DNA from 3 places in the Terrabacter sp. 05T424 genome. Region 3 is predicted to be linked to each of the others. Evidence: riboswitches for the same ligand, from Rfam matches in the RefSeq annotation. Region 3 holds a riboswitch; each other region holds the start of a gene.

Region 1 (9,987 bases), on a different contig from region 3:
CGACTCCTCGAACCTACGTCGGGATGAATGGGGCGGCAAGACCTTTTACACAGGGTCGGTGGGCAGCTCGTCGTCGCTCGTCGTCGCGGGGCCGGTGGACCCGGACTCCGTCTCCGTGCCGCCTGGACGATCACCGGCCACCTCGCCGTCGGGGGCGCGGCGTCGGGTGATCCGGCCGAAGCCGAGGATCATGGCGACGACCGCGACCACGACGAGGGCGACGACCAGCATCGGCCCCCACGTGTCCTGCGGCGGCGCAGCCGCGTCGAACGGCACGAGCAGGGTCATGTGCCGACCTCGGGCTCAGGCGCCACGGCCACCGCGGCGGTCTCGGGTGTGGGCCCGATCGATCCCGAGCCACCGGCCGGCAGCCGGGAGACGATCGGCACCGTCGGCACCGTCGGCACCGTCGGCACGGTCGTCGCCGTCGGCCCAGTGTGCCCAGTCTGCCCGGTCGCTTCGGTGTCGGCTGCAGCCGGGGCGGGCGGCGCCAGGAGGCTGCGCGCCCCCATGAGCATGGCCAGCAGCACCGGCAGCTCGAGGTAGGCGTGGTAGCTGGCGAGGGCGGCATACAGCGCCTTGCCCTGGACGAAGTCGACGCCGAAGAGCACGGCGAAGACGGCCGCGACGAGGAAGCCGACGGCCCAGAGCCGCGGGCCGGTCACCCACGGAACCCGGGCCTCGAACGAGGCGGTGGCGTCGGGCGCGACGCGGGGGATGAGGGCGACCCACACGACGTAGTGCATCGTCTGCATGAAGGCGAAGACCGTGAGGAACCGGCTCCCGAGCAGGGTGGCCGCGGCTCCCGGCGGTGCACTCGTGGCCAGCACTGTCTGCCCGTCACCGACGACGCTGCGCACGATGCCCGGGTCGGTCGTGAGCGAGCCATCGAGGAGCCCGAGCAGGATCACCGCCGGGATGGCGAGCACCCAGAGCAGCTGCACGGCGCGGAAGGCCTGTCGTCCGCGGCGCGAGGTGATGCGGCGCGACCACTCCCAGAGGAAGAAGAGCGGGACGACGTTGTGGAGGTGGGTGAGCACGACGAAGTGGTACGCCGGGAAGGTCAGGGAGAGCACCGCGGCAGCGGCCACGACTCCCCACACCACGTGGCGGCGCCGGCCTTCGAGGCCGTAGCGGGCGGCGAGGGCGATGACCCCGTAGCCGAGGAGGATCTCGGCCAGCTGGGCCGGACGACCGACGACGCCCGACAGCAAGCGGCAGATGACGATCACCGTGACGAGGGCCACGAGCAGGTCGAGGAAGGGGCGGCCGAGGAGCCCCGAGAAGCGGCCGGCGACGTAGCGGATCTCGAGCAGGTTGTGCAGGATGCCAAAGAGGATCAGGCCGATCACGGCCGTCGCGACGGGCGCGCCGAGTGCCAGGGCGAGCGATGCGCCGACGGCCCCGAGCACGAGGAGCGTCACGGTGCGCCAGCGCTGCGTCCCGGCAGACACGCCGGTCATGCCGTGACCGTCCGCGCGTGGGAGGCGCTCGTCGTGACCATCGCCGTCGAGACCCCGGTGCTGGTGGGGTTCGCGCGCCACGCGGAGTGGGCGGCGTGGGGCCGCGCGGTGGCTGCGGCCGTGGGAGTCAACGTGCTCACGCAACCGCTGCTGCATGCCGTCTCGACGCGGTTCTCCTCGTCGGCCCAGCTGGTGGCGGCCGAGGTCGTCGTGGTCGTGGTGGAGACGGCGCTGCTCACTCGGTGGTGGCGGGTGAGGGGCCGGGAGGAGACGACGACACTGGCGCTCGCGGTCGTCGCCGCCAACGCCTTGTCCACCGCCGCGGGACTGCTCGTCCCCTGACTCCCGGTCACGCGCCAATCGTTCCGTCGCCCGGACGAGCGGGCCAGCCGAGTAACCCGATCGTTAGGGTCCTGTGGCGTGACCGAGATTCGCGGCGAGGGGGACGGCGGGGGCGAACGCACCGGCAGCCTGCGTGCGATCGCGCTGTCGGCGTACGGCCCCACGCTCCTGGGGTCGACCGGTGCCGGGGCCGTCTCTCCGATCGTGGCCGTGTCGGCCCGCGAGCTCGGCGCCTCGGTCGGGGTCGCGGCTCTGCTCGTGGCGATGATGGGCGTGGGGCAACTGCTCGGTGACCTTCCGTCCGGGGCCCTCGCCGCCCGCATCGGGGAGCGTCGGGCGCTGCTGGTCGCAGCCGTCGTCGAGGCCGTAGGCATGGTCGTCTCGGCGCTCGCGGGCGGCCTCGTCATGCTCTTCGTCGGCGTCCTCGTCATCGGGCTCGCAGGCTCGCTCTTCGGGCTGGCGCGGCAGGCCTACCTGACCGAAGCGGTGCCGGTCGCCATGCGCGCCCGCGCGCTCTCGACCCTCGGTGGCGTCCACCGCATCGGCTACTTCGTCGGGCCGTTCATCGGCTCCCTCGTCATCACGCGCTGGGGCATCGAGTCCGCGTACGCCGTCGGCGGGGTCGCGAGCATCGCGGCGTTCGTGCTCGTGCTCGTGGCTCCCGACATCACCGGCTCGGCGCACCGGGTCGCGACGGCCGGCGTCCCGAGGAGCGTCGCGTCCGTGCTGGTGCAGCACCGGCACGTGCTGCTGACGCTGGGCACCGGGGCGATGTGCGTGGCGGGCGCGCGCGCCATCCGTGAGGCGCTCGTGCCGCTGTGGGCCGAGTCGGTCGGGTTCACGCCGGCGCAGACCTCGCTCGTGTTCGGCGTCGCCGGCGCCATCGACATGGCCCTCTTCTATCCGTCCGGCTGGCTGATGGACCGCTACGGACGGGTGGCGGCAGCCGTGCCGAGCATGCTCGTGCTGGGCCTCGGGATGGCGCTGCTCCCGTTGGCGACGAGCCTCGTCGCCGTGACGGCCGCCGCGACCGTGCTCGGTGTGGGGAACGGGCTCGGGGCCGGCCTGATCATGACGCTGGGCGCCGATGCGTCGCCCGCCGACGGCCGCGCCCAGTTCCTCGGTGGCTGGCGGCTGTGCGCCGACCTGGGAAGGGCCGCGGGCCCCTTGGCGTTGTCAGGTCTGAGCGCAGTCATGTCTCTCGGCGCCTCCGCCGTCGTGCTCGGCGCGGGCGCGGTCGTGGGGGCGGGATGGCTGCGCGTCTGGGTGCCTCGGCACGACCCGACTCGGGCACGGGTTCCGGGCTCGAGGGCAGGCACCTCCACCGGCACAGCGACGGGCGGTCACTGACCGTCCGAGGATTCTGAGAAGGTATGACCGTGACGGACCTGATCGACACCACCGAGATGTACCTCCGGACGATCTACGAGCTCGAGGAAGAGGGCATCGTGCCCCTGCGGGCACGCATCGCCGAGCGTCTCGGCCACTCGGGCCCGACGGTCTCGCAGACCGTGGCCCGGATGGAGCGCGACGGCCTCGTCGCCGTCTCCGGCGACCGTCACCTCGAGCTGTCCGACCACGGTCGGCTGCTCGCGACCCGCGTCATGCGCAAGCACCGCCTCGCCGAGCGGCTCCTCGTCGACGTCATCGGCCTCGAGTGGGAGTACGCCCACGACGAGGCGTGCCGCTGGGAGCACGTGATGTCCGAGAAGGTGGAGCGCAAGATCCTCGGACTCATCGGCGACGGCCTCGAGTCGCCCTACGGCAACCCGATCCCCGGTCTCGACGAGCTCGGCATGCACCAGGACGAGGACTTCCTCACCGGACTGATCCCGCTCACCACTGCCGTGCGCGACAGCGCCGCGAGCGTGACGATCCGCCGCATCGGTGAGCCCGTGCAGGTCGACCCCGAGGCGCTCGGACTCCTCACGAGCGCGGGAGTCATGCCCGGAGCCCGTGTGGACGTCGCGCGTGACGGTGCCTGGGTCATGGTGGTCCGCGACGGCGGCGAGCCCTCCACGGCCGTCTCGCTGCCCGACGAGGTCGCGGTCCACGTCTACTGCCAGACCGCCTGACGACCCGTACGTCAAGGTGTGCCCCCTTTGGTGGGGGTGACTTGGCATGCCTTGCCACATTTGTCCGGGTGGCCGGAAGTTCTCCGAATTCTGTGGACCTGGAGGTGACAACCTCCGGCCGGTTGGGTAGCGTGGCGGCACTTGCTCTCCCCGTCGAGCGAGTGCCCCGGGTCGGACCGCCGAGTCCTGCCATCGACCTGTGGCCAGTGACGAACCGCAATGGCAGGAGCGGGGGAACCACTTTCTCCGGACGTCGAGAGACGTCCTCGGGGTGAAGCCCTCCGTGGACCGACATGGTCCGAGTGAAGGCCGGGCAAGTACCTCCAGCCCGAACCCGACAGCTCACCTCGTAGGCGTCGAGAGGTCAAACGTGGCTCAGAACGTTCCCGGGCGCCACCGCGCCCCCGGTCGATTCAACGCGATCTCGGAGCTCAAGACGATCGCCAGGGAGTCGGCCCAGCCGGCCGTCAAGGGTGCTGCGATCGTCGCCGCCTCGGGTGGCCTCGTCGCCTCGTTCGCCGGCACGGCGAACGCCGCAGACGGTGTGAACAGCGCCGCCGCGGGCCCCGCTGTGGTCGGTCCGCAGGTGGGCACCCTCAAGGCGTCGAGCGCCCTGTCGGCCATCGGCTACGGCAAGCCGGCCCTCAAGTCCAAGCCGCTCGTCATCGAGGACATCAAGGTCAAGAGCGAGCGCGCCGAGGCCGCCGCCGAGAAGGCTGCCGCCGAGAAGGCTGCCGAGAAGGCCGTCACTCGCGCAGCCGCCGCCGACCGTGCGTCCCGGTCGACCGCTCGGGTCGCCCTCAACAACGCGAAGATCCCCAGCGCCTCCGGCATCGTCGGCATCGCGCAGTCCTTCTTCGGCGTTCCCTACGTCTACGGCGGCTCGTCGCCGTCGGGCTTCGACTGCTCGGGCTTCACGTCCTACGTCTACCGCCAGGCGGGCATCTCGATCCCGCGCACGGCTTCGGCCCAGCAGGCCGCGGCGACGCGCGTCAGCGACCCGCAGCCGGGTGACCTCGTCTTCTTCGGCTCGCCGGCCTACCACGTGGGCATCTACGTCAGCCCCGGCCGCATGATCGACGCCCAGCGCCCCGGCACCGTCATCGGCAACCACTCGATCTGGACGGCGCCCTCGGGCTACGGCCGCTTCTGAGCCTCGCTCGACCTCTCTGTTCGTTGTGCCCTCGCCGACTCCGGCGGGGGCACAACGCTTTTCGGGGCCATGGTTGACTGAGTCGATGACCGACCAGCCTGCTGCCGAGTCCACGACCCTCATCGAGCTCGAGCTCTGGAGCGACCTGGTCTGCCCTTGGTCCTGGGTGGCCAAGCGGCGCGTCGAGGCCGCCGTCGCCGCCTTCGAGCGGCCGCACGACGTCACGGTGCGCCTGCGTTCCTTCGAGCTCGATCCCGAGGCCCCGCGGGGCGGTGGCGTGCCTGTCAGCGAGCACCTGTCGGTGCGCCACGGCGGCGACGGCGAGACGGGGCGGCTCATGAACGCCAGGGCGAGCGAGGTCGCCGAGGCCGATGACCTCTACTTCGACTGGGACCGCGCCGTGCGGGCCAACAGCTTCGACGCCCATCGCCTGTGTGCGCTGGCCGGCGAGATGGGCGGGCCTGCCCTGCGCTCGGCCGCGGTCGAGCGCTTCCAGTCGGCGCACTTCAGCGAGGGGCTCGCGATCGACGACCACGAGGTGCTCCAGCGCCTGTCCGCCGAGTGTGGTCTCGACGAGCGGCGCGTCTCGGCCGTCCTCGCGTCCGACGAGTACGCCGACGAGGTGCGGGCCGACGAGCAGCAGGCCCGCTCGATGGGCGTCAGCTCGACGCCCTTCGTCGTGGCCAACGCGTATGCCGCCGTGTCGGGTGCGCGTCCCGTCGACGACTACCTCGCGCTGCTGCGCGGCGTCGCCACACAGACGATTTGAGCAGCTGGGGCAAAAACCGCAAACCGCCCATTGCGCAAGGAGATTCGTCCACCTGCTGGCATGTCGCGCCAGCCTTGGCGACACGGAACCCGGTCGGGGTGGAGGATGCAGCAGGTGCGTTGCTCGCGCGACGGTCTTCCCGCCCCGTGAGGTCGCGCACTGGGGGGTTCCATTGGCGGACTGCGGCCGGGCACAGCCCGGTGGACCTCGGGACGGGAGATGGTGGAACGGGCGCGCGACGATCTCGCCGGTGAGCCTCCGCGCGCGGTCGACGACCAGACGGGTGAGGCGGTGCTCGCCGCCTGGAGGTCGCTGCCGAGCGAATCGCGGGCGCTCCTCTGGCGGCTCGTCATGCACGACGAGGGTTCGCGCCGGCTCGTCCCCCGGGGTGGAGCGACGAGGCAGGGCCCGCACGACCCGGGTGACCGGGCTCGCGACCGACTGCGGCTCGGGTTGCTGTCCGAGCTCGTCGCCAGGGCGGAGGAGCCCGACTGCGCGTCGATCCGCCGGACGCTCGGAGCCCACCTGCGTGGCTCGCCCCCGGGACGTGACCGGCCGGAGGTCGACGAGCACCTCGCGCGGTGCGCGCCGTGCCGGGCGGCCGCGTCCGTCCTCGACGACGTCGACGGTGCGATCCGGTTGCGGGTCGCCCCCGCCCTGCTGCCGGGAGCGTTCACGACCGACGCCCCCGCCGCCGGGGTGGCCGCCGGGGCCGCGGCCCCATTGGGCCTGCCCGACCGCGTGGCGGTTGAGGCCGCCCGCGCCTCGGGCTCCGGAGCGCCCCTGGAGGCTCGGGTGCTGTCGGTGCCGGTTCGTGGGGCCGTGCTGGTGACGGCGGCCGCGGCGCTGGCGCTGGCGCTGACGATGACGCCCTTCCTGCTCGAGCCTGGCCCCGATGGCACGGTGGCGGCCGAAGCGCCGGCCCCGCGCGGCCAGCCCGCGACGAGTGGCTCCGGCGCTGCAGCGCCAGGCCCGGCAGGCTCGGGCAGAGGGGCGTCCGGCCTGCGGCCGGTCATCGGCGTGGCGGTGGCCGAGGATGTCTCGGGCGACCGGGAGGCAGGGCGGGTCCAGGCCGGCCGCTCGCGACCCAACACGGGGTTGAGCGTGCGAGCCGTGCCCGGTACGGCACGGACGACCGCACTGGCAGCCGCGCCGTCCACGCCGCGTACGTCCTCGGTGGCCGGCAGGCCACCGACGTCCGCCCGACCGCCGGCTCTGCCCGGCCCTACGGGTCCGCCCCCTCCGGTCGTGGCCCGGCCCGGCGGTGTGGTCGTGACGACGCTGACCTTCGAGCCCGCGGACCGCGGGTCGTTCCTCACGCGTCTGTCGGTGAGCCCGGGCTGGCTCGTGACCTCGGTGGTCGACGACGTGGGCCATCGCGCCATCGAGCACGTCTCGACGCCGTCGGCCCTGTTCGAGAAGCGGATGCACGCGGGTCGTGTCGTGGTCGAGGTGACGAGGGTGGCGGATGCCCCGCCGGCGGGTGCCCTGGTGGCCGCGTTCGTGGGCCGGGCCGGCTCGGTTCTTCCGGCGTCGGGCACCTACACCCTGCGCTGACCCGAGCCGTCCCAGCCGTCTGGGCCGGGGTCCGGCTCGCCGCGCGACCCGTCCCGCCCGTCCCGCCCGTCGTGCCCGTCGACCCCGCCACGGTCGGACGGTGCCGGAGTCGTGGTCTCGGGCACGGCGGCATACGGCAGCGGGGGAACCCCGGACACCGGGGACTCGGGCGACACCGGCGACAGCGGGGGCCCGGAGGGGGTGACATCGTCGACGGGGATCACGTGGCTGAGCCGCGTGAGCTCGATGACGGCGCGGATGGGCGAGGTCTTCGGGACGACCAGGCGCAGGTCCTGACGGCGGTCGCGCAGGCGCTCGGAGAGCCGGAAGAGGGTGGCGATGGCGGCGCTGTCGACGTACGTCGTGTCGGTGAGGTCGAGGACGATGTGGGTGACGTCCTCGGGGACGGCGTGGCCCACGGCATCGATGACGTCACGCGCGTTGGAGAGGTCGACCTCGCCGGTGATGCGGACGACCTGGGTGGACCCCTCGCGGTGTGTGCGCACCCGGGCTAGCTCGCTCATGGGCGGGCTCCCAGGCGTACGCGGCGGGTGAGCCGGACCTCCGTGCCCGCCGACGCGTGCTCGACCTCGACCTCGTCCATGAGCGCGTGCATGAGCTGTAGTCCCCACCCGCCACCTCGGTCGGCGGCCGCGCGCCAGTTGCCGCGGTCGCGCACCTGCACCTCGAGGTCGTCGCCGGCGAGACGGGCGATGAGCTCCAGCGGGCCGGCGGTGTCAGCACCGCTGTACGCGTGCTGGACGACGTTGGCACACGCCTCGCCGCTCGCGACGAGCACCTCGTTGGCCTCACTCTCGGGGACGCCGGACTCGTGCAGCCACCGGCGGAGGGCACCGCGCAGCTTCACGAGGTTGCGCGCCTCCGCCGGGAGGCGCAGGGAGAGCTCGCCCTCGACCGAGACAGCCGGTCGCATCGCCAGCAGGGCGACGTCGTCGGGGATGTGGTCCTCGTCGAGGAAGGTCACGAGGAGCCGGTCGCACAGGAGCTCGAGGTCTCCCTCGTCGGCGGGGGAGGGACGCGCCCCCGTGGCCTCGCGGCTGAGCCGGTCCAGGCCGACGGTGAGCGACACCCCGCGGCGCTCGACGAGACCGTCGGTGTAGAGCAGCAATGTCGCCCCGGCCTGGAGCACGTGGGTCTCCTCGACGAAGGAGCCGTCGAGCGTGACCCCGACCGGCGGGGCTAGCGCCCCGGTCAGGTAGGTGCCGTGGCCGTCGGCGACGACGAGGGCAGGGGGGTGGCCGGCGTTGGTCCAGCGCAGCTCACGCGTGGAGGGGTCGAAGACGAGGTAGATGAGCGTGACCATCTCGGGGACGGGGAGCTGCGCGACGAGCTGGTGCACGCCGTGCATGACGGCGGGTGGCGAAGGGTCCTGGAGGGCGTACGCGCGTAGGGCCATCCGCACCTGCACCATCGTCGCGGCCGCCTGCAGGCCGTGGCCGGCGACATCGCCGATCGCGAGCCCGATGAGGCCCTGGGGCAGCTGGACGACGTCGTACCAGTCGCCGCCCACCTGCACGTCCGCGGTCGCGGGGACGTAGCGGGCAGCGAGCGCCACGCCGGGCACGTCGGGCAGCCGGTCGGGCAGGAGGCTGCGCTGCAGCGTTTCGGCGATCTGGTGCTCCCGCTGGGCCCGCGCCTCCTCGTGGCTGAGCAGCTCCTGGGCTTCGGAGCGTTCGTGGATCTCCTGCACGAGGCGCAGGTTGGCGGCGGACAGCTGCGCCGTGCGCGTCTCGACGCGGTGCTCGAGCTCGGTCGCGGCGACAGCGAGGTCGGCCGCGGCCTTGGTCCGTTCGCTGACGAGGGCGGCAAGGAAGAAGGTGGTCAGGGCGACCGACGCGTTGAAGGCCTGCAGCGTGACCATCTGCTCGAGGCGGCTGGTTCCCGCGAAAGGGCCACGCTCGCTGGCCGCCGCCCAGGTCGCGGCGAGGGTGGCGATGAGGGCAGCGGGTGCCGCGCCGCGCAGCTGCAGGCGCCATGCCGCCCACCCGAGGAGGGGCAGCGCCACGAAGAGGATGCGCATCTGGAAGACCGTCCAGGAGAGGGTCAGCGCGACGGCGACGAGGATCACGGCGCCCTCCAGCCACTGGCGCAGGGGCCACCGCCGCTGCTCCCAGAAGAGGGGCAGGCACAGCAGGAACGGGGTGAAGGCCAGCACGCCCATGGCGTCGCCGGTCCACCAGACCGCGAACGCGGTCGGCAGCTGGCCCGCCTGGATCGAGCCGGACCCGAGCAGCACCAGAGATCCGATGGTGGCGCTGACGAGCATGCTCGCGAGGGCTCCGATGAACACGATCGCGATCGCGTCACGCTGGCGGTCGAGCTCTCGGCGGAAGCCGACCCGATGCAGCAGGGTCACGGCGACGACCGGCGCCAGGGTGTTGCCGACGGCGGTGGCCAGGGCTGTGACGACGGTGGCGCTGATCGGGAGGTTGACGGCGAGGGCCGCCACCGCGATCGCAGGCCAGTACGAGCGGCCGAAGACGAGCAGGGCCGCCACGGCGATGCCGGTGGGGGGCCAGAGGGGTGTGACGTCGTTGCCGACCAGCGAGAGCTCGAGCCCGAGTTTTCCGCCGTAGTAGTAGGCGACGCCGACGGTCCCGAGGACCA
Region 2 (9,987 bases), on a different contig from region 3:
AACCACGACGGCAAGTACTCCGGCACCACGAAGAGCGACCTCGACCCGAAGCTTCCCACCGAGGCCACCGACCCGGCGCTCTGCGGGGCGCTCCACACCGCACCGGCCGGCGGCATGCACACCGGCGGCGGCACGAGCGCCGACGGCCTCAAGACCAGCACCAACGACTCGATGCTCCTCCTCGGCGGCGGTGCGCTGCTCGCTGCAGCCGGCTCCGGCGCCTTCGCCGCCCGCCGCGCCGCACGGTCGCGCGGCTGAGCGAAAGACGTCCCATGGCGGAGCAGTCGGGCACCTCGGGCCAGTCGGACCAACCGAGCCGACCGAGCCAACCGAGCCGACCGAGCCAGCCGGGCCGTATGCCGTCGCAGCCGGGCCGTCGCGTCACCACCGGTGTCGCGGCGGCCCTGGTCGCAACAGCCGTGCTGCTCGTCGTGGGCGTCGTCGCGCTCGTCATCGGACTCCGCGGCCCGTCGGGGAGCCCTGCGACCCCGCCGCCCGCAGCGGCCCCGGCACCAGCGACCCCTGGCCCAGCGGCCCCGGCGACGACCTCGACGACGACCGGCCCAGGACCTGCGAGGACGACAATTGCCTCGCCGCCCACGTCGGACCCCGGCGCTGCGTTCGGGCGGTTTCTCGACGCGTCGGAGCCGACGTCGCTCGAGATCCCCTCGATCGGGGTGAGCTCGAGGACCTTCGTCCCGCTCCACATCCAGCGCGACGGCACCATCTCGGTTCCCGGCACGGCCCAGGAGGTCGGCCTCTACGACGCCGGGCCGACACCGGGCCAGCTCGGCCCCTCGGTCATCGCCGCGCACGTCGACACACCCTCCGGCGTGCCGGGCATCTTCCACGAGCTCGGCAGGGTCAGGGCCGGCGACGTCGTCAGGGTCTCGCGACAGGACGGCTCGCACCTGACCTTCACCGTCGACCGCGTCGCGGCCTACCGGAAGTCACAGTTCCCGACCGACCTGGTCTACAAGAGCGACTTCCGCCGCGCCGAGATCCGCCTCGTCACCTGCGGTGGTCCGACCGACAGCCGCAACGAGTACCGCGACAACGTCATCGTCTTCGGCCACCTGGCGAGCGGCGCCTGACGCGCCCGTCGGGGTCGTCGCCGACCCCGACGTGGTGGCTCAGCTGCCCGCTGCGGGTACGTCCAGCAGGTCGCGCCGACGTCACGGCAGAGTCAGCACCTGCCATGTGACTCCCGTCACAAGGACCTAAAGGTATGACGCAGGTAAATCGTCGCAAAACGGACCGTCAACGACCTTTCTGGCGCGTGTCCGTTACCTCAGCGTGACTTTTGCCAGTCCCGTCGTCTACTCTTCCGGGAGTCCGGCCACCTGGTCGGGCGCTCGCGAGGTGGACCGCCTAGTCCTGTCACCGCCTCTCGAGCGAGAGCAAACCTTGTGACGGGAGCGGAGGAACCACACGTTTCTCCGGGCGTCCGGCGCCACGACTCCGGACGTCCTTGGGGTGAAGTACTCGCCCGGATCGCGACCTGTCGCGAACCGGGGGAGAGCCGGGCACCTTTCCGCCCGAACCCGACAGCTAACTTCGTAGGCGCGGAGAGGTACAAGCGTGAACAACGAGATCATCCGCGGCCGCCACCGTGCGCCAGGCCGTCACAACCCCCTCAACGAGCTCAAGCTCCTCGCGCGTGAGACGGCACAGCCCGCCATGAAGGGTGCGGCCTTCGTCGCAGCCACTGGCGGCCTCGTGGCCACCTTCGCGAACCCCGCGAGTGCCGAGCCCCTGTCCGCCACCACCGCCGGCGCTGCCGCGGTCGGCCCGACCACCGGCGCCGTCCCCGCCGCCTCGACCGCCCTCTCGAAGATCGGCTACGCGCCGGTTGCCCAGAAGACGGTCACCCAGCCCGCCGCGGCCCCCAAGCCGCGCGTCATCGAGGACATCCAGGTCAAGACGCAGCGCGCCGCGACCAAGGCTGCTGCGGTCAAGGCTGCTGCCGTCAAGGCCGCTGCCGAGAAGGCTGCCGCCGAGCGCAAGGCCGCCGCCGAGCGCGCCTCGCGTGACCTCACGCGTCGCACGCTGACGGCGACCACGTCGACCGCCAAGTCGACCAGCAACGGCTCCGTGCCGGGCGCCTCCTCCGGCATGCGCTCGTCGTACAACTGGGCCACCCCGGGCCAGTGCACCTGGGGCGCGCTCGCCAAGTGGCACGCGTCCGAGGGCTACTACCCCGGCGGCTGGACCGGCAACGCGATGGCGTGGGCCTCGGGTGCCGCCAACGCGGGCTACACCGTGACGGGCACGCCGCGTACGCGCTCGATCCTGGTCATGCAGCCCGGCGTGCACGGCTCCTCGGGCGTCGGCCACGTCGCCTGGGTGACGGCCGTCAACGGCGACCAGGTCACCATCGTCGAGATGAACGCCCTGGCCGGTGCGTACAACTACAACACCCGCACCCTGACCGACGGTCCGGGCATGAAGTACATCTACGCGCCGTGATCCTCGCGGACTGAGCGCTTGTACCGAAGGGGAGGATGCTGCGGCATCCTCCCCTTCGTCATGCCCGCGCGCCGTGCCTGACGCATCACACCGGCCCTCCTCGGGGAATGCTGGCCCTGCTGTCCGACTTGTCGCCCAGGTAGTTGAAGGCTCCACCCACACGGGTGGGCAGCCGCGGACCACCACCGCCACCTACACCCCGACACTTCACCGACAGTGAGGAGCAGGCCTGTGTCCACGGCCTTCGAGACCATCCGCATCGGCCGCTGGGACCTCCCCCAGCGCTTCGTCATGGCCCCCCTGACGCGCAACCGCGCGGGCGAGGGCCAGGTGCCGACCGAGCTCAACGCCGAGTACTACGGCCAGCGCGCGAGCGCCGGCCTCCTGATCACCGAGGGCACGCAGCCGAGTGCCGTCGGCCAGGGCTACCTCGACACCCCCGGCATGCACTCGGACGAGCAGGTCGAGGGCTGGCGCCTCGTCGCCGACGCCGTGCACGAGGGCGGCGGCCACGTCGTCGTGCAGCTCATGCACGCGGGTCGAGTCGCGCACCCCGACAACAAGGGTGGGCTCGAGAGCGTCGCCCCCAGCGCCATCGCCGCGCCCGGCACCGTCGTCACCCCATCGGGCCAGCAGCCGTATGCCGTCCCGCGCGCCCTCGAGACCGACGAGATCCCTGCGCTCGTGGCGGAGTTCGTCCACGCGGCCCGGCAGGCGATCGCGGCCGGGCTCGACGGTGTCGAGGTGCACGCCGCGAACGGCTACCTGCCGCACCAGTTCCTGGCGCCGTCGAGCAACGAGCGCTCCGACGCCTACGGCGGCTCGCCCGAGAACCGCGCGCGCCTCACCGTCGAGATCACGACAGCCGTCGCGGAGGCCATCGGCGCCGACCGCGTCGGCATCCGCATCTCGCCTGCGCACAACATCCAGGGCGTCCTCGAGGAGGACGAGCTCGAGACGGCCGCGACCTACGAGACGCTCGTCGAGGGCATCGCCCCGCTCGGCCTCGCCTACCTCAGCATCCTCGGCGACCCGGAGTCCGACCTCGTGCGCAACCTGCGCAAGCGGTTCGGCGGCCCGGTGCTGCTCAACACCGGGTTCGCCTCGGTGACCGACCTGGCCCAGGTGGAGGACCTCCTCGAGCGCGACCTCGGCGACGCCGTCGTGGTCGGCCGCGAGTTCCTCGCCAACCCCGACCTGGCCCGCCGCTGGCGCGAGGGTGCCTCGCTCAACGAGCCGAACCCGGCGACCTTCTACGGTGGGGGCGCCGAGGGCTACACGGACTACCCCGCCCTCCCCTGACGACGTAGGAAAGTGGGCACTCGACGGGTGACTCGGGTCGAGTGCCCACTTTCCGACGGGGCCTGGGCGTCGGGAACTGCGCACTCGACGGGTGACTTGGGTCGAGTGCCCACTTTCCGACGGGGTCCGCGCGTCGGGAACTGCGCACTCGACGGGGTGAGTCAGGTCGAGTGCCCACTTTCCGACGGTCAGGTCGGCTCGGGCAGATCCTCCCCGGCCGGCAACGCGTCGCCGAGTCTGCGCTGCACCCAGGTGACGTCGTGCCACGCGCCGAACTTCCAGCCGATGTCGCGGTAGGTGCCGACCGTCTCGAAGCCCATCGCCGCGTGCAGCCGGCCGCTCGCCTCGTTGGGTTGAGTCATCCCCGCCGCGGCCATCCGGTAGCCGCGGGCGGTCAGTCGGGTCAGCAGCTCCTCGTAGAGCCGCCGACCGCCGCCTCGCCCGTGGCGGTCCCTGGCGAGGTAGACCGAGACCTCGCACGACCAGCGGTACGCGGCGCGCTCCTTGAACGGCCCGCCGTACGCGTACCCGACGACCTCACCCGCGTCCTCCAGTACGAGGAACGCATGTGATCGCTGCGCCTTCCCGATGCGCCGGCCCATCTCCTCGGCGTCGGGGGGCTCGGTCTCGAACGTGATCGAGGTGCCGGTGACGTAAGGCGCGTAGACGGCCGCGCAGGCTGCCGCGTCGCCGGGGGTCGCGTCACGGACGAGGAGATCGGGCATGGCGCCGATGCTAGGTGCCGGCGTGACGGGGCGTCGCGCCACCCGGACCTGACGCAACCGATCTGGGGGGCACCCAGAACGCGACGTCAGCGATCGGCAGGTGGGACCACGACGGGACTCACGCGTGACCCAGGACGTTCCGGCTCGGCAGCGCGTGGGTCACCGGCGGTCCGGGGCCAGCTTCTCCAGCGCGGTCAGGGCATCCATCGCCCGTGACCGGAGGTCGCGCAGGGCGCGCTGCTCATCGGCGTCGAGGTGCCCGATGAGGAACGCCGCCGCCTCGCCGCTGTCGACGTCGAGCGCGAGGTGCCGCAGGCTCGACCGCGTGACCGTCGCGTCGTGGTGCAGGCCGATGACATCCTGGACCGACTCGGCGACCTCCTCGATCTCGCGGATGCGCGAGCCTGCCACCGGTGCGGCCGCCTCGGCCGCGTAACGCAACCGCTTGGCGGCCTTGCGCACGTCGTGCAGCCGGGCGGCCTGCTCGACGGGGTCGCTGGTGGCCCGGGCCAGGCCGATCCGCTCCACGACCCGCTCGAGGTCGTGCTCGACCCGCCTGCGGGCGAACTTCTTCGCGCTCGTGTCTGCACCGGCCGTGAACGGCGGGTCGCCGGCGGCCGAGTCGAGCAGGGCGAGCATGGCGGCATACCTCGTCGAGGCGAGCGTCTCCTCAACGACGTCACCCGCGGCGGCGAGGTCGAGTCGCAGGCGCGCCCGCAGGCCGCTGACGGCGTCGTCGAGCCCGACCGGCTCGGCCGCCGCGAGCAGCAGCTCGGTGTGCTCGATGACGACCTCGACGTCGCGGGCCTGCCCCAGCAACCGGGAGACCCACCGCAGCTCGTCGCGCAGCGGCTCGGTCACCGTGCGCTCGAACACCGGCCGGAACGTCGCGAACGCCGAGCGGATGCGGCGGAGGGCGACGCGCACGTCGTGCAGACCCTCGGGTTCGCCTGCGTGCAGGGCCTCCTCAGCCCGTGTCAGCGCCTCCCGCTGCTCCGCGAGGCACTGACGCACCAGGGACGCGGCGGACGGCATACGCCATTCCTACCCGTGGGGGTGACCGAGAGTCACCGGTTCGGCGGAACCTGTGAACTCGGGGCTGACCACTGCCGCTCGGGCCGATCGAAACGTACAGTCGAAAAGGTGGCACGGGTCACCGCTCCCCCCGCAGTCGACACCGCCGCCCCTGGCGCCGGGACACCTTTGCGCGCGCGGCTGTTCGCGCCACCAGGATCGCCGCTCGCCGGCTCCGGGCCGAGCCCGGAACCCGAGCCTCCCGAGGGGCCGTGGCAGCGGACGCGCCGCCGGCTCGCCGCCGTGCCGCGGTGGGTGTGGGCCACGCTCGCCGTCGTCGTGCTCGTCGCCGCAGCACTGACCACGTATGCCGTCACGCGACCTCCCGGCCCCGCCCCCATCACCCGGCGCGACGTCGACCTCACCGTGCAGAAGGGGATCGAGAAGCAGGCCGAGGCCCAGGCGGCCGCTCCGGCCGACGCGACGCTCGCGCACGCCGCGATCGCCCCGTCGCTCGTCCTCATCACCACCCGAGGCACATCGGCCGGGGCCCGGTCGCAGGGCAGTGGCGCCGGCATCGTCGTCAACGCGGACGGCACCGTGCTCACGGCGCTGCACGTCGTCCAGGGAGCGAGCGCGATCACCGTCGCGTTCTCCGACGGCACCACCTCGCCGGCCACGGTCGCGTCCCGCAAGCCCGAGAGCGACATCGCGACCCTCACTCCGGCAAAGCTTCCCGAGACGGTCGTGCCGGCCGTGCTCGGCGGCGGCCTCGTGGTGGGGGCGCCCGTCTTCGCCGTCGGCCACCCGCTGGGGCTGACCGACTCGCTCTCGGCCGGCGTCGTGTCGGCGCTCGACCGGACCGTGCGGGTCGAGGGCAGCCGCCAGCTCGAGCACCTCATCCAGTTCGACGCGGCAGTCAACCCGGGCAACTCCGGCGGCCCCCTGCTCAACAAGACGGGACAGGTCGTGGGCATCGTCACGGGCCTGGCCAACCCCACCGACCAGACCCTCTTCGTCGGGATCGGTTTCGCCGTGCCCATCGCGACGGCGGGCGGTGGGACCGGGGGCATCGCGCGCTAGGCGGCACAGCGGCACAGCGGCATACGGCATACGGCACACGGCACACGGCACACGGCACACCCGAGCTCGACACGACACCACGACACCACGACAGCGGCGCAGCAGCGGCAGGAGGACGGCATGGACGGTGAGGCAGGCAGCAGATCGAGTGGCCGGCAGGGTCGGCACGAGCTGGAACAGGCGCTCTACGAGGTCAAGCGGACCATCGTCGGACAGGACCTGCTGCTCGAGCGGATGATGGTCGCCCTGCTGGCCCGCGGCCACCTGCTCGTCGAGGGCGTGCCCGGCCTGGCCAAGACGATGGCGATCAAGACGCTCGCGCACGCGATCGGCGGCGAGTTCCAGCGCATCCAGTTCACGCCCGACCTCGTGCCGGCCGACCTCATCGGCACGCGCATCTACAACCAGCGCGACGGCGAGTTCCAGGTCTCGCTCGGTCCGGTCTTCGCCAACCTCGTGCTCGCCGACGAGATCAACCGCGCGCCGGCGAAGGTGCAGAGCGCGCTGCTGGAGGTCATGCAGGAGCGGCAGGTGACGATCGGTCGCGAGACCTTCCCGGCGCCCGACCCGTTCCTCGTCATGGCGACCCAGAACCCCATCGAGTCGGAAGGGACGTACGCGCTGCCCGAGGCCCAGGTCGACCGCTTCATGCTCAAGGTCCTCATCGGATATCCCTCTGCCGCTGAGGAGTTCGTCGTCGTCGAGCGCCAGATCTCCGCTGCCGTCAACACGATCAAGGTGCTCGACCCGGAGATGCTGCGTGGCTTCCAGCGCGAGACCGACGCCGTCTACGTCGACCCCGCGGTCATCGAGTATGCCGTCCGGCTGGCCACGGCGACCCGCGAGCCGGCAGGTGTGGGCCGCGACGACCTGGCCCGGCTGCTGACCTACGGCGCGAGCCCGCGCGCGTCGATCAACCTCGTGCTGGCGGCGCGGGCGCTCGCCTTCCTCCGTGGGCGCGACTACGCGTTGCCCGGTGACGTCAGCGACCTCGCCCGTGACGTGCTGCGGCACCGCATCGTCCTGTCGTACGAGGCGCTGGCCGAGGACCTCTCCCCCGACGACCTGCTCACCCCGATCATCCACGCGGTGCCCGTGCCGACGGCGCCCCTGCGCGAACAGCAGGCGCGCGACCAGCAGGTCCGCGGGTCGGTGGCCGGCGCCTTCGGGTCGGAGTCCGGTGGGATCCCTGCCGGGGGCACGGCCGGCCCCGCGTCTGGTGACGCGACATGGGCGCGACCGACACGCTGAGCGCCGAGCGGCTGCTCCGACGCCTCGAGTGGAGGGTGGTGCGGCGGCTCGACGGGCGACTGCAGGGCGACTACCGCAGCCTCTTCCGCGGCTCGGGGCTCGACTTCACCGACCTGCGCGAGTACGAGCCCGGCGACGACCTGCGGCACATCGAGTGGAACGTCACGGCACGGCTCGACACCCCGTACGTCCGCGAGTTCGTCGAGGACCGCGAACTGACGGCCTGGCTGCTGCTCGACCACTCGGCCTCGATGGGCTTCGGGCCCGTCGCCCGGCAGAAGGACCTCGTCCTCGCGGAGGTCGCGACGACGCTGGCGCACGTGCTGACCCGCGGCGGCAGCAGGGTCGGGGCGATCGTCATGGACACCGGCGTCGACGCTGTGGTCCCACCGGCGTCGGGGCGCAACCAGGTGCTGCGCATCGCGAAGCTGCTCCTCGACCGTCGCGAGTCGCGCTCTGCCACGGATGATCCCGTTCCGGCACCTGGTTGGTTCGCGAGGCGCCGGGCGCGGACGGAGCCGGGGAGCGGTGCCGGCGACACGGCATACGCAAGGGGCCTCAAGAGCGAGGACCGCCGGATCACCGACCTGTCGCTGCTGCTCACGGCTGCGGCGGGAATCGCACGCCGGCGCGGCCTGGTGCTCGTCGTGTCCGACTTCATCAGTGCCGACGGGTGGGAGAAACCGCTGGCGCAACTCGCGCGGCGCCACGAGGTGGTCGCGCTCCAGGTCATCGACCCGCGCGAGAGCGAGCTGCCGGACGCGGGGGCCGTCTACGTCGAGGACGCCGAGACGGGCGAGCAGATCTTCGTCGACACGAGCGACACGGCGTTCCGCGCACGGCTGGCGGCGGCAGCGGACGCGCGGCAGGCGGAGCTCGAGGCGCGGGCACGCAAGGCCGGTGCCGATCTCTACACCGTGCGCACCGACGACGACCTCGTGCGGTCACTCATGCGCATCTCCGAGCTGCGGCGGATGAGACGGCGATGAGCGGGTCGAACACAGGGGGGCGGCGATGACACTCACGTGGCCCTGGGCGCTCGCGGGACTGCTCGTCGTCCCGGTGCTCGTCGTCGGCTACCGCCGGGTTCTGCGCGTGCAGGAGCAGCGGCGGGTCGCCCTCGCCGAGCAGGGCCTCTTCATGCCCGCGCCGCCCCGTGGCTGGCGGCGGCACATCGGTCCGGCGCTCCTCATCGGGGCGCTCACCGTGCTGGTGCTGTCGCTGACCCGGCCGGTGGCCTCCTTCGCCGAGCCGCACCGTGAGGGCACGGTCGTGCTCGCCTTCGACGTGTCGAACAGCATGGCCGCCAAGGACGTCAAGCCGTCACGCCTCGAGGCGGCCAAGGCGGCGGCGCGTGGGTTCGTCGAGAAGCAGCCGACGTCGGTGCGCATCGCGGTCGTCGCCTTCGGCGGCACCGCACTGGTGACGCAGCGGCCGACGGACGACCGGGCCGCCGTGCTGGCTGCGGTCGCGCGGCTCAAGCCGTCGGGCGAGACGTCACTCGCGGACGGCGTGCTCACCGGGCTGAGCGCGATCGTCGGCAAGCCGGTCAAGGCACCGGGCGACGCCGAGGCGGGCACGACCGACGAGACGGCCATCGGCTTCCACGGAGGGACGGCGATCGTGCTGCTCACCGACGGGGAGAACACGGCCTCGGCCGACCCCGTCAAGGCTGCCGAGCTGGCCGCTGCGGCAGGCGTGCAGGTCGAGCCGATCGGGCTCGGCACGCCGGAGGGCACGGTCATCCAGGTCGACGGGTTCAGCGTCGCGACGGCGCTCGACGAGACGTCACTGCAGGAGATCGCGCAGACGACGGGCGGCACGTACCGTCGCGCGACCGACGCGGCGTCACTCGCCGCGGTCTACGACGCCATCGAGCTGCAGTGGACGACGCGCACCGTGCCGCACGAGGTGACGTCGTGGGTCGCCGCCTTCGCGGCGCTGCTGCTGCTCGGCGGCGCGACGGTGTCGGTGCTGCGCCAGGGGCGGGTGATCTGAGTGTCGTTCGGACTGCCGGTGCTGCTGGTGGCGCTGCTCTTCGTGCCGCTGCTGGCGGTCGTCTACGTCTGGCAGCTGCGGCGTCGGCGGCGTCAGGCCGTGCGCTTCTCGAACGTCGCGCTGCTGCGGTCGGTGGGCGCCGGGT
Region 3 (9,987 bases):
CTGGCAGTGGGGGACCTTGGTGCACAAGGCCCATCGCGGTCGGCGGCTCGGCATGGCCGTCAAGGTGGAGAACCTCCGGCGGTTGCAGACCGACCACCCCGAGCGCAAGCGCGTCGTCACCGGTAACGACGACACGAACTCGTGGATGGTCTCGATCAACGAGGACCTCGGCTTCCGCATCGTCGAGCTCTGCCCGGCCTACCAGCGCAAGCTCTGACGCAGGGGCCCAGTCGAAAGGGCAGCCCGTCCCACACGGGGGAGGGCTGCCCATTCGACGTCGGAGAGGATGGCGCGCTCTCTCGCCCGTGGAGGGTCAGAAGGCGGACTCGGGAAGGTCCATGATGTCGTTGTCGGTGGCCTCGGCGATGGCACGCTCGGCCGCGATCTTCGGCAGGACGTTCTTGGCGTAGAACGAGGCCGCCGCCACCTTGCCGCGGTAGAAGTCGGCGTCCTTGCCGGAGGCCCCACCGTCGATCGCGGCCTGCGCGACCTCGGCCTGGCGCAGCAGCAGCCAGCCGACGACGAGGTCACCGGCAGACAGCAGCAGGCGCGTGGTGTTCTGGCCGACCTTGTAGAGGTTGGCGACGTCGCCACCCATGCGCGGGTCGCTCTGCATGAGCGTGCCGATCATCGAGCCGACGATGCCCTGGATGTCCTCGAGGGCGCGACCGAGCAGCTCGCGCTCGGTGTCGAGCGAGCCGCCGAGGTCCTTGGCGAACTCCTGGATCTGCCCGGCGACGTGCTGCAGGGCGGCGCCCTTGTCGCGCACGATCTTGCGGAAGAAGAAGTCGAGGCCCTGGATCGCGGTCGTGCCCTCGTAGAGCGTGTCGATCTTGGCGTCGCGGACGTACTGCTCGATCGGGTAGTCCTGCAGGAACCCCGAGCCACCGTAGGTCTGGAGCGACTCGGTGCCGAGCAGCACCCAGGCGCGCTCGGAGCCGAGGCCCTTGACGATCGGCAGCATGAGGTCGCTGATCTTGTTGGCGAGCTCGGCGTCGGAGCCCTTCTCGAGGGGCGCCGCCGGGTTGCCGGCCTGAGCCTGGTTGACGGTGTCCTGCTGGCTCGCGGTGTAGACGACGAGCGCGCGCAGGCCCTCGGCGTACGCCTTCTGCAGCATGAGCGAGCGGCGCACGTCGGGGTGGTTGGTGATGGGGACACGCGGGGCCGACTTGTCGGTCATCTGCGTGAGGTCGGCGCCCTGGACCCGCTCCTTGGCGTACTCGAGGGCGTTGAGGTAGCCGGTCGAGAGCGTGGCGATCGCCTTGGTGCCGACGAACATCCGCGCGTTCTCGATGACCTTGAACATCTGCGCGATGCCGTCGTGCACGTCGCCGAGGAGGGTTCCGACGGCCGGCTCGTGCTCGCCGAAGGTGACCTCGCACGTCGTGCTGACCTTGAGGCCCATCTTGTGCTCGACGTTGGTGACGTGGGCGCCGTTCCGCTCGCCGAGCTCGCCGGTCTCGAGGTCGACGTGGAACTTCGGCACGATGAAGAGCGAGAGGCCCTTGGTGCCGGGGCCGGCGCCCTCGGGGCGGGCCAGGACGTAGTGCACGACGTTGTCGACCATGTCGGACTCGGCCGAGGTGATGAAGCGCTTGACGCCGGTGATGTGCCACGTGCCGTCGGGCTGCTGGACCGCCTTGGTGCGGCCGGCGCCGACGTCGGAGCCGGCGTCGGGCTCGGTGAGCACCATCGTGGTGTGCCAGGCCTTGTCGACGATGTGCTTGGCCAGCTTCTTCTGGTCGTCGGTGCCGAGGTGCCACAGCAGGTTGGCGAACGAGTAGCTCGCGGTGAACATGTGGATGGCGGGGTTGGCGCCGCACACCATCTCGGCGACCGACCAGCGCAGCGACGCGGGAACGACCATGCCGCCGAGCTCGGCCGGCACGTCGAGGTTGCCCCAGTCGCCGTCGACGTAGGCCTTGAACGACTTCTTGAACGAGTCGGGCATCGTCACGGTCTGGGTGGCCGGGTCATAGACGGGCGGGTTGCGGTCGCTGTCGAGCAGGCTGTCGGCCAGCTCGTTCTCGGCGAGGCGCGAGACCTCGCGGAGGATGTCATTCGCCGCGTCGACGTCGACGTCGGCGTAGATGCCGCGCCCGAGGACGTCCTGACGGTTGAAGACCTCGAACAGGTTGAACTCGAGGTCGCGCACATTGCTCTTGTAGTGGCCCATCGGGACCCTCCGCGTTCTGTCGCTCGTCGTGCGTCCGCGTCGGCGGGCGCGCCAAGTTACTGGCCGGTCACTTCCATGATGCTACTGACCGGTAACGAATCGCAAGGGGAGCAGGTCACGGTTGGGCCACGCTCGCCCGCTTGCGTATGCCGTCCCGCTGCTGCCCGCGTGCGCGGGCACGCGCCGGGGTGGTGCAGTCGAAAACCCGCTCGCTCCGGCGCGCCCCAGCCGCTGGGATGGGGCCATGGACGCCCGCAACCGACTCCGCGATGAACCCTTCCACTGGCAGCGCACCGCCTCGGGCGAGGTGCGAGTGTCGCGAGGCGGGCGGCTCGTCTCAGTCGTCGCCGGGGGCCCGGCCCGCCGTCTCGACCGGGTGCCCGACGGAGGAGACGAGAACGCGATCCAGCACGCCCTCGCCCGGGCGACCGGCAACTACAAGCGGGGCAACGAGCGCTGACCATCTCGCCGGGCACGCGGCATACGCCCTCGCCCGGACATGCAGGAGGGCCCGGTCCGTGGAGGACCGGGCCCTTCGCGTTGGAGCAGGCGGCACGAATTGCACGTACGTCTTCCCCCTGGAAGAGGGCTGTTCTGCTACTGAACTACGCCTGCGAGGCGTCGCAACCGTAGCAACAGTCGGGCGTCGTCGTCCAAACGGCCACGCCGGTGGCATACCTCCGCTCGCAGCCAGCTCCCAGCCGACACGCAGCGAGCCGTCGGCGTCGCGCGCCTATCGTGGTCCGTGACCGGACGACGCCGCGACCTCGGACGAACGGCCCGCACGCTTGCCGCCTTCGTGGCGGCCGCGGTGTCGGTCGGGGTGCTGGCTGCCGGTCTGTGGACGCCCGCACTGGCTGCCCTCGGCGGGCTGTCGGCCGCCGGCGCCGACGCGTTCATGGCCCTGCCGAGCACCTTCACCATGGCGCAGCTCGCGCAGGGCTCGCGGATCCTGGCCGCCGACGGATCGCTCATCGCGACGCCGCAGGACGAGGACCGCGTGGTGGTGCCCCTCTCGCAGGTCGCGCCGGTCATGCGGGTCGCCCAGGTGGCGATCGAGGACAGCCGCTTCTACGAGCACGGGGCCATCGACCCCCAGGGGCTCACCCGTGCAGTCCTCGCGGACCTGCGCACCGGGCAGGCGACCGAGGGTGCGTCGACGCTCACCCAGCAGTTCGTCAAGCTGTCGCTGCAGGCGCAGGCGCTGCGAGACGGCCAGGACGCGGCGGCCCGGGCCGCCATCGCGAAGACGATCCCGCGCAAGCTCGTCGACCTGCGCTACGCGGTCGCGCTCGAGCGGTCATGGAGCAAGGGCGAGATCCTGCAGGGCTACCTCAACCTCGCGTACTACGGAGACGGGGCCTACGGCGTCGAGGCAGCCGCCCGGCACTACTTCGGCGTGCACGCGAGTGAGCTCACCCTCACCGAGGCCGCGACCCTCGCCGGTCTCGTGCAGAGCCCGAGCACGAGCGACCCGGTGCACCATCCGAAGGCGGCGCAGGCCCGACGCAACGTGGTGCTGGCGCGCATGAAGGCGCTCGGCGAGCTGAGCCCGACATCGTATGCGGCGGCCGTGAAGCGGCCCCTGGCGCGAGACCTCGATGTCACCCATCAGCCGGCGACGTGCGACGCGTCCCCCGACCCCTACTTCTGCTCGTTCGTCATCGCGTGGCTCGAGGGGCAGCCCGCACTCGGTCCGACCCAGCAGGCCCGGCGCGACCGGATCTTCCAGGGCGGCCTGACGATCCGCACCACGCTCGACCCGTCGGTGCAGCGTGTCGTCGACGCGTCCCTGCGCGCGGTGGCCCCGGAGCAGAACACGCTCGGTGTGGCGGCAGCCGCGTACGTCACGGAGCCCGGCACCGGCGCCGTGCTCGGCCTCGGCCAGGACACGGCCTACGGCTCGGGTCCCGGCGCGACCGAGCTCGACTATGCCGTCGACCGGCGCTATGGCGGCTCCGGCGGCTTCCAGTTCGGGTCGACGGCCAAGGCCTTCTCCCTCGTGACCGCCATGAAGCAGGGGCTCGGCACGAACGCCTCGGTGAACGCGCCGGCCGCGGACAACCATCGGCCGGCGACCTTCAGCAGCAAGCAGTTTCCCCAGCCGTGTGGCGTGGGCGGCCCGTGGTCGGTCTACAACGACGAGCCGTGGAAGGGCGGCACCATGTCGCTGAAGCAGGCGACGGCGAAGTCGACGAACACCGCCTTCGTGGCACTCGCCAGCCGGATCGGGGTCTGCGCGATCCACTCGACGATGACGGCCTTCGGCATCCACGGCGGCGACGGCCAGCCGTTGGGCACCTACCCCCCGCAGGTGGTGCTCGGCGCACAGGCCGTCTCGCCGCAGACGATGGCGAACGCGTATGCCGCCCTCGCCGCCCACGGCACCCTCTGTGACGTCCACCCCGTCACCAGCGTCGTGGCGGGTGGACGCACGCTGTGGGCGCCACCTCCAGCCTGCCGACGGGTGGCCGACGCACACGCGGTCGACGAGGCGACGACGTACCTGGAGTACAACATGACGCACGGCTCGGGCATCCTCAACCAGCTGCCCGGACGCCCGACGGCCGGCAAGACGGGGACGTCCGACGGCAACGCGCAGTCGTGGTTCGTCGGCTACACCCCACAGCTGACGACCGCTGTGTGGGTGGGCAACCCGGTCCACCCCACCCGGCACATGTTCAACGTGTCGATGGCGGGCAAGTCGTGCGCGTCGATGACCGGTGCCTGCTACGCCGCCCCGATCTGGCGCCGGATCATGGATGGCGTGCTGTCGGGGGAGCCGGTCGAGCCGATGCCCTGACGCCGGGCCGGGGCCTTGACGTCAGGGCATCAGCGCCAGCTCAGGAGCCGTCGCGGACCCGACGCGCGAAGGCGGACGAGCGCGCCCGGAGCTCCTCGACGCGTCGATCGACGAGCGAGCCTGCGTCGAGTCCGCCCTCCATCGCGTTCGGCGGGCGGCGCACGTGCTGGGAGCAGCTGAAGTCGGCGTGGACGAGGGTGCCGAGGCTGTTTCCCTCGCGGCCGGCGGCGCCGGCACGTCGCGCGACCCACAGCCGCACGTCGGCCGTGGCGAAGGCGTCCTCGCACCAGGCGCACATCGCCCGCGCCTTGCGTGTCCGCTCCGACGCCCGCAGGACGAAGGCGACCGCCTCGTCGTCGACGGGCACGACGGCATACGCCCTCTGGGGGTTGCTGCGGTCGACCCAGCCGAAGTAGTCCAGCTGCTCCCACGGGAGCGTCTCGAGGCTGCCCGGGATGCTCGCCTGCTTCGCCTCGCGGCGCGAGCAGTTCACGAGGGCAGTGCGAATCTCATTGTCTGTCAGTGGTTTCACGGTGTTCCTGTCAGTCGGGCAGGACCGGGCGACCCGGTCAGCCGGGGTGGGTGAGGTGACGCAGGTCCGTGACCGCTGAGCAGGCCATGAAGGCCACCCACCTCTCCGCGGGCTCTCCCGCCGACGACTGACGACTCCGGTGCGGAGCGGCAACCATGGTGTGCCGGAAGCCCGTCGCGGGTCCAGTCGTTTTCGGACGGTTTCGTGCTCCGCTGTCAGAAACGCCCTCCTTCAGGGCGGTTTGTCATGTCAACATCTGCCGATATCGAGCCGTGACCTACACGGTTCAACCATTCGTCTGCGACCGTCGATGCAGTTCATCGGCCGGGGTCCTCCCCGGCCGGCCCGCCGGTACGCCGAGTCCTGTCCGCCGGCCGGGGCAGCTGCGCATCACGCGGACAGGAGCGGGGGACCCAATTCTGGGCCGGCTAGGACCGGTCCTCGGGGTGAAGCCGCGACCTGCGGCCGGGCCACTTCTGCCCGAACCCGACAGCTCACCTCGAAGGCGTGGGAAGGAACCCGACCATGCCCGCTACGAGTCCTGCACGCCCTGCACGCCCCGGACGCCATCGGCGCCCCGGCCGTCGACTGCCGCTCCAGTCCCTCGCCCTCACCCCGCTGCTCGGCGCCGCCCTCCTCGTGGGGACCGGCGGTGCACCGCCTGCCTCCACGACGGCGCCGACCGCTGCTGCCCCCCACGTGAAGGCAGCACCGAAGAAGGCGGTCAACGTGGCCACCGCCCCCGTGGCGGCCGTCCCGCGTCGCATCCAGGCACTTCGCCTCACGGCCGCTCAGAGGGGCAAGCCCTACCGCTGGGGTGCCGCGGGGCCGTACGCGTTCGACTGCTCCGGCCTCATCTACTACGTCTACCGGACCCGTTTGCACGTGGCACTGCCCCGCACTGCGAACGCCCAGCGCCTGAGGACCGTGCGGGTGGCCAAGTCCAACATCATGGCCGGGGACCTCGTCTTCTTCATGCGGGCCGGACGCGCCTACCACGTCGGGGTGTACGCCGGCAGCGGCAAGGTCTGGCACTCGCCGCGACCGGGCCAGCGCGTGCAGCTCTCGAAGCTGTGGACCAGCGCGTGGGTGGCCGGTCGGGTGCGCTAGGAGGCTGTGCCGGGCCCGGTGCTCGTCGCCGGGTCTGGCTGGGGCTGACGGGGCGCCCGTCTCGGGTGACTGCTGCGGAGCGAGCGACGGGAATCGAACCCGCGTATCCAGCTTGGGAAGCTGGCGCTCTACCATTGAGCTACGCTCGCACGGGCCGCCGGCTGGTGCCCCGCAAGGGCTCGCGAGGCGGCACGCGGCGTCAGTGTAGCCGACGCCGCGCCAGTGCACTGACCGCGACCCCAGGGGCCCACGACCGTCATGGATCTGACCAAGCAGTCCGCCTTCGTCGACCACGTCCGCGGGCTGGGGGGAGCCACGGCGCAGGTGGCCGTGACCCTCGAGCAGTTCTTCGACGGCAACGACTGCGAGTGGAGCATCGCACCCAACCGGCCCGAGGACGTGCAGCTCGAAACCGTGCGCAAGGTCCTGCTCGACCTGCGCTCGCACCCTGAGGTGCACGACGTCCGGGTCGAGCTCGACGTGCTGGAGTTCGAGGACTTTCCCGACGACGAATGGCCTTACGCCAGTGGGGTGGCCGTCATCACCACACTGCAGCCCGAAGAGGTCGACGCGATGACGATCGACGCCGACACCGAGTCCAGCGGTGGCCCGGCGGGAGCCGCTGACTGGCTGGTCGACGCGCCCGGCGTGCCGGAGGGACACCACTACGTCGGCGTGTGGTGGGACTGATGGATGCGGCCGGGACCGGTCTGGTCGAGGGCGCTCCCGAGCAGGTCACCGACGCGCTCTGCTACCACGGTGAGGGCCCCGTCTGGTCGCCCACGTGGGGTGGCCTGCGCTGGGTCGACATGCTCGCCGGTGACGTCCTGACGCTGCGTGCCGACGGCTCGGTCGACCGGATGCACGTCGGCGACGTGGCCGCGTTCCTGCGCCCTCGCTCGCGAGGTGGCTGGGTGGTCTCGACCGAGCGCGGGCTGTCGCTCGCGGACGGGCCGGACGGCATCCCCGAGCCGTGGTTGGACCTCTGGGACGACCCGTCGATCCGCATGAACGAGGGCGGCGTCGACGGTCGCGGACGGCTGTGGGCGGGGACGATGGGCTACGACCGGGTGCCCGGCAGCGCCACCCTCTATCGCGTCGACCCCGACGGCGCGGTCGCCACCGTGCTCCCCGCCGTGACGATCTCCAACGGCATCGACCTCTCGCCCGACGGCCGACTCGCCTACTACGACGACACCCCGACGGGGCGGACCGACGTCTTCGACGTCGTCGACGGCGAGCTGACGAACCGCCGCCCCTTCGTCACCCACGACATCGGCCACCCCGACGGCCTCACCGTCGACAGCGCCGGCAACGTCTGGGTCGCGCTCAACGGCGCCGGTCGGGTGCGCTGCCACTCGCCGGCCGGTGACGTGCTCGCCGAGGTCGAGCTGCCCGTCCGGCTCACGACGGCGTGCGCGTTCGGCGGCGACGACCTGCGCGACCTCTACGTCACGACGTCGCGCGAGAACCTGGACGATCCGGAGCCCGAGGCCGGCGCCCTCTTCCGGGTGCGCGTCGCCGTGCCCGGTGTGCCCGTGCGCGCCTTCGCCGGTTGAGGGCTGCGTCAGTGCTGCTCGCGGCGCAACACTGACGCACGGCCTTCCGAGGACGTATGCCTTCTCGTGGGCGTACGTCTCAGCCCGAGTAGGTGGTCCCGCCGTCGGAGGAGTAGCCGAACGTCGACACCACGCGACCCGGTCTGTGCGGGAAGCCGGGTGGCATGCTCATGGGGCCGCCTGACGGGTCACCGGCAGGCCCGCCCGGCCCCCCGCCGGCAGGCTCACCCGAGCCCACGCCGAGCAGGCTCCGCGTGAGCCGCTGCGAGTCGGAGAGCAGCTCGTCGAGGGCGTGACCGAGGTGGTCGTCGGCAGGCTGCTCGTCGGCCAGAGCAGCGGCGAGCACGGCCCGCCGCACGAGCTCCTTCGTGAACGATGCCGTGGTGCCCTCGGAGCGGGCGGCCGCAGCCGACATGGCCTCGTGGCCGAAGAGGTGGCCGCCGTAGAGGTGGAGCAGCTCGAGCCGGCCCTCGAGGTCGGGCAGCGGGATCTCGGCCGCGAGGTCGACGCGTCCGGGCCGCTGCGACAGGGCCACCTCGAGGTCCTCGACGCGGTTGGTCGTCAGCACGAAGGCCACGTCGACGTCCGCGTCGAGGCCGTCGAGCGCGTCGAGCACCTCGAACAGCAGGGGTGAGGCGCCCATGGAGAAGGAGCGGTCCTCGGCGACGAGGTCGCAGTCCTCGAGGACGACGATGGCGGGCTGGTGCGCCCGGGCCACCTTGGCGGCGTCGTGGATGAAACGCAGCGAGCCGCCGCTCAGCAGGACCGCCGTCGTGTCGGCCGTCGCCGACAGCAGGTGGCGCACGGTGTGCGTCTTGCCGGTGCCGGGCGGGCCGTAGAGCAGGACGCCCCGCTTGAGGTGCTGCCCGTGGGCGAGGAGCCGCTCGCGCTGCTCGCCCATCCCGATGACGTGGTGCGACACCCGGTCGAGCAGGCCGTGCGGCAGCACCACGGCGCCTGCGTCGACGGTCGGGCGTGCCACGAACGTCACGTCGGCGATGCCCGGGCCGTAGGGGTCGGTGCCGAACGTGATGACCTGGCCGCGGAGGATGCTCCGCTCGTCCATGAGCTGCTGCACGCGAGCCATGAGGGCCTCGGAGAGGTCGCGGTCGGCGCCCATCACCTCGATGCTCCCCAGCTCGCGGCCGAACTGCCGGTTGACGCCCTGCTGGCGGACGGCGACGGGGGCGCCCTCGAACCGGAAGAGTCGGATGCCCGACGTGACCACCTGCCGCTGGTCGTCCTTGCCCGGGCCGGTGGGCATGCGGTCGTAGTCGACCTGCCCGACCGGCAGCCCCGACCCGTGGAGCCCCTGGACGAGGTCGCCGAGCGACATGTGGTGGCGCATGTCGCCCGCGATGCCGACGATCGTGCGGTCGGGGTCGGCCTCCGACACCTCGGCGAGGGCCAGGTCGGCGTCGACCATCCGGTGCGGCGGCACGGGCTGCGAGACGACCGCCAGCGCGCGGGGTGGCACCCCGAGGTGTGAGGCGAGGACGTCGACGAGGCGGGGACCGTCCCCGTCGCCCGGGACGCGTTCGAGCACGGCCCGCACGACGCGATGGAGGTCGTCGAGGAGCGGCTCGATGGACGGCGGGGGCGAGGCATCGTTCGAGGCGGCGTACGAGGGGTCCATGACGTGACGATAGGCGGCGCGCGGGGTCCACAGGGCAGGAGTGGGAGAGTGATTCGCGCACCGCGTTATAGCCTCGACCCGTGCTGCTCTCCGACAAGGACATCAGGGCCGAGATCGCCGCCGAGCGGGTCGTGCTCGACCCGTGGGACCCGACGATGGTCCAACCGTCGA

The links. Region 3 has a riboswitch for cyclic di-AMP ahead of AC1DE0_RS12540 (C40 family peptidase). Riboswitches for the same ligand answer to the same signal wherever they lie in the genome.
Region 1: another riboswitch for cyclic di-AMP. It lies ahead of AC1DE0_RS21520 (C40 family peptidase); the one in region 3 lies ahead of AC1DE0_RS12540 (C40 family peptidase).
Region 2: another riboswitch for cyclic di-AMP. It lies ahead of AC1DE0_RS06185 (CHAP domain-containing protein); the one in region 3 lies ahead of AC1DE0_RS12540 (C40 family peptidase).

What each region holds. Positions count from the first base shown of each region.
Region 1 is NZ_JBFTLB010000016.1:35,559-45,545, reverse strand. Features, by position in the region: gene AC1DE0_RS21545 (hypothetical protein) at 46-288, opposite strand; gene AC1DE0_RS21540 (hypothetical protein) at 285-1,463, opposite strand; gene AC1DE0_RS21535 (hypothetical protein) at 1,467-1,805, shown strand; gene AC1DE0_RS21530 (MFS transporter) at 1,884-3,155, shown strand; gene AC1DE0_RS21525 (iron-dependent transcriptional repressor DtxR) at 3,185-3,880, shown strand; cyclic di-AMP (ydaO/yuaA leader) riboswitch at 4,078-4,248, shown strand; gene AC1DE0_RS21520 (C40 family peptidase) at 4,251-5,033, shown strand; gene AC1DE0_RS21515 (DsbA family oxidoreductase) at 5,119-5,802, shown strand; gene AC1DE0_RS21510 (zf-HC2 domain-containing protein) at 6,025-7,359, shown strand; gene AC1DE0_RS21505 (STAS domain-containing protein) at 7,344-7,883, opposite strand; gene AC1DE0_RS21500 (ATP-binding SpoIIE family protein phosphatase) at 7,880-9,987, opposite strand, start outside.
Region 2 is NZ_JBFTLB010000002.1:242,837-252,823, forward strand. Features, by position in the region: gene AC1DE0_RS06175 (hypothetical protein) at 1-258, shown strand, start outside; gene AC1DE0_RS06180 (sortase domain-containing protein) at 273-1,094, shown strand; cyclic di-AMP (ydaO/yuaA leader) riboswitch at 1,389-1,578, shown strand; gene AC1DE0_RS06185 (CHAP domain-containing protein) at 1,582-2,469, shown strand; gene AC1DE0_RS06190 (alkene reductase) at 2,701-3,771, shown strand; gene AC1DE0_RS06195 (N-acetyltransferase family protein) at 3,960-4,496, opposite strand; gene AC1DE0_RS06200 (CHAD domain-containing protein) at 4,656-5,531, opposite strand; gene AC1DE0_RS06205 (S1C family serine protease) at 5,814-6,593, shown strand; gene AC1DE0_RS06210 (AAA family ATPase) at 6,714-7,844, shown strand; gene AC1DE0_RS06215 (DUF58 domain-containing protein) at 7,823-8,833, shown strand; gene AC1DE0_RS06220 (VWA domain-containing protein) at 8,859-9,842, shown strand; gene AC1DE0_RS06225 (VWA domain-containing protein) at 9,843-9,987, shown strand, end outside.
Region 3 is NZ_JBFTLB010000005.1:71,452-81,438, forward strand. Features, by position in the region: gene AC1DE0_RS12510 (GNAT family N-acetyltransferase) at 1-217, shown strand, start outside; gene AC1DE0_RS12515 (acyl-CoA dehydrogenase) at 314-2,176, opposite strand; gene AC1DE0_RS12520 (hypothetical protein) at 2,421-2,636, shown strand; tRNA gene AC1DE0_RS12525 (tRNA-Gly) at 2,718-2,791, opposite strand; gene AC1DE0_RS12530 (transglycosylase domain-containing protein) at 2,922-4,979, shown strand; gene AC1DE0_RS12535 (FBP domain-containing protein) at 5,020-5,511, opposite strand; cyclic di-AMP (ydaO/yuaA leader) riboswitch at 5,895-6,034, shown strand; gene AC1DE0_RS12540 (C40 family peptidase) at 6,037-6,621, shown strand; tRNA gene AC1DE0_RS12545 (tRNA-Gly) at 6,700-6,770, opposite strand; gene AC1DE0_RS12550 (hypothetical protein) at 6,880-7,311, shown strand; gene AC1DE0_RS12555 (SMP-30/gluconolactonase/LRE family protein) at 7,311-8,180, shown strand; gene AC1DE0_RS12560 (AAA family ATPase) at 8,260-9,816, opposite strand; gene dcd (dCTP deaminase) at 9,897-9,987, shown strand, end outside.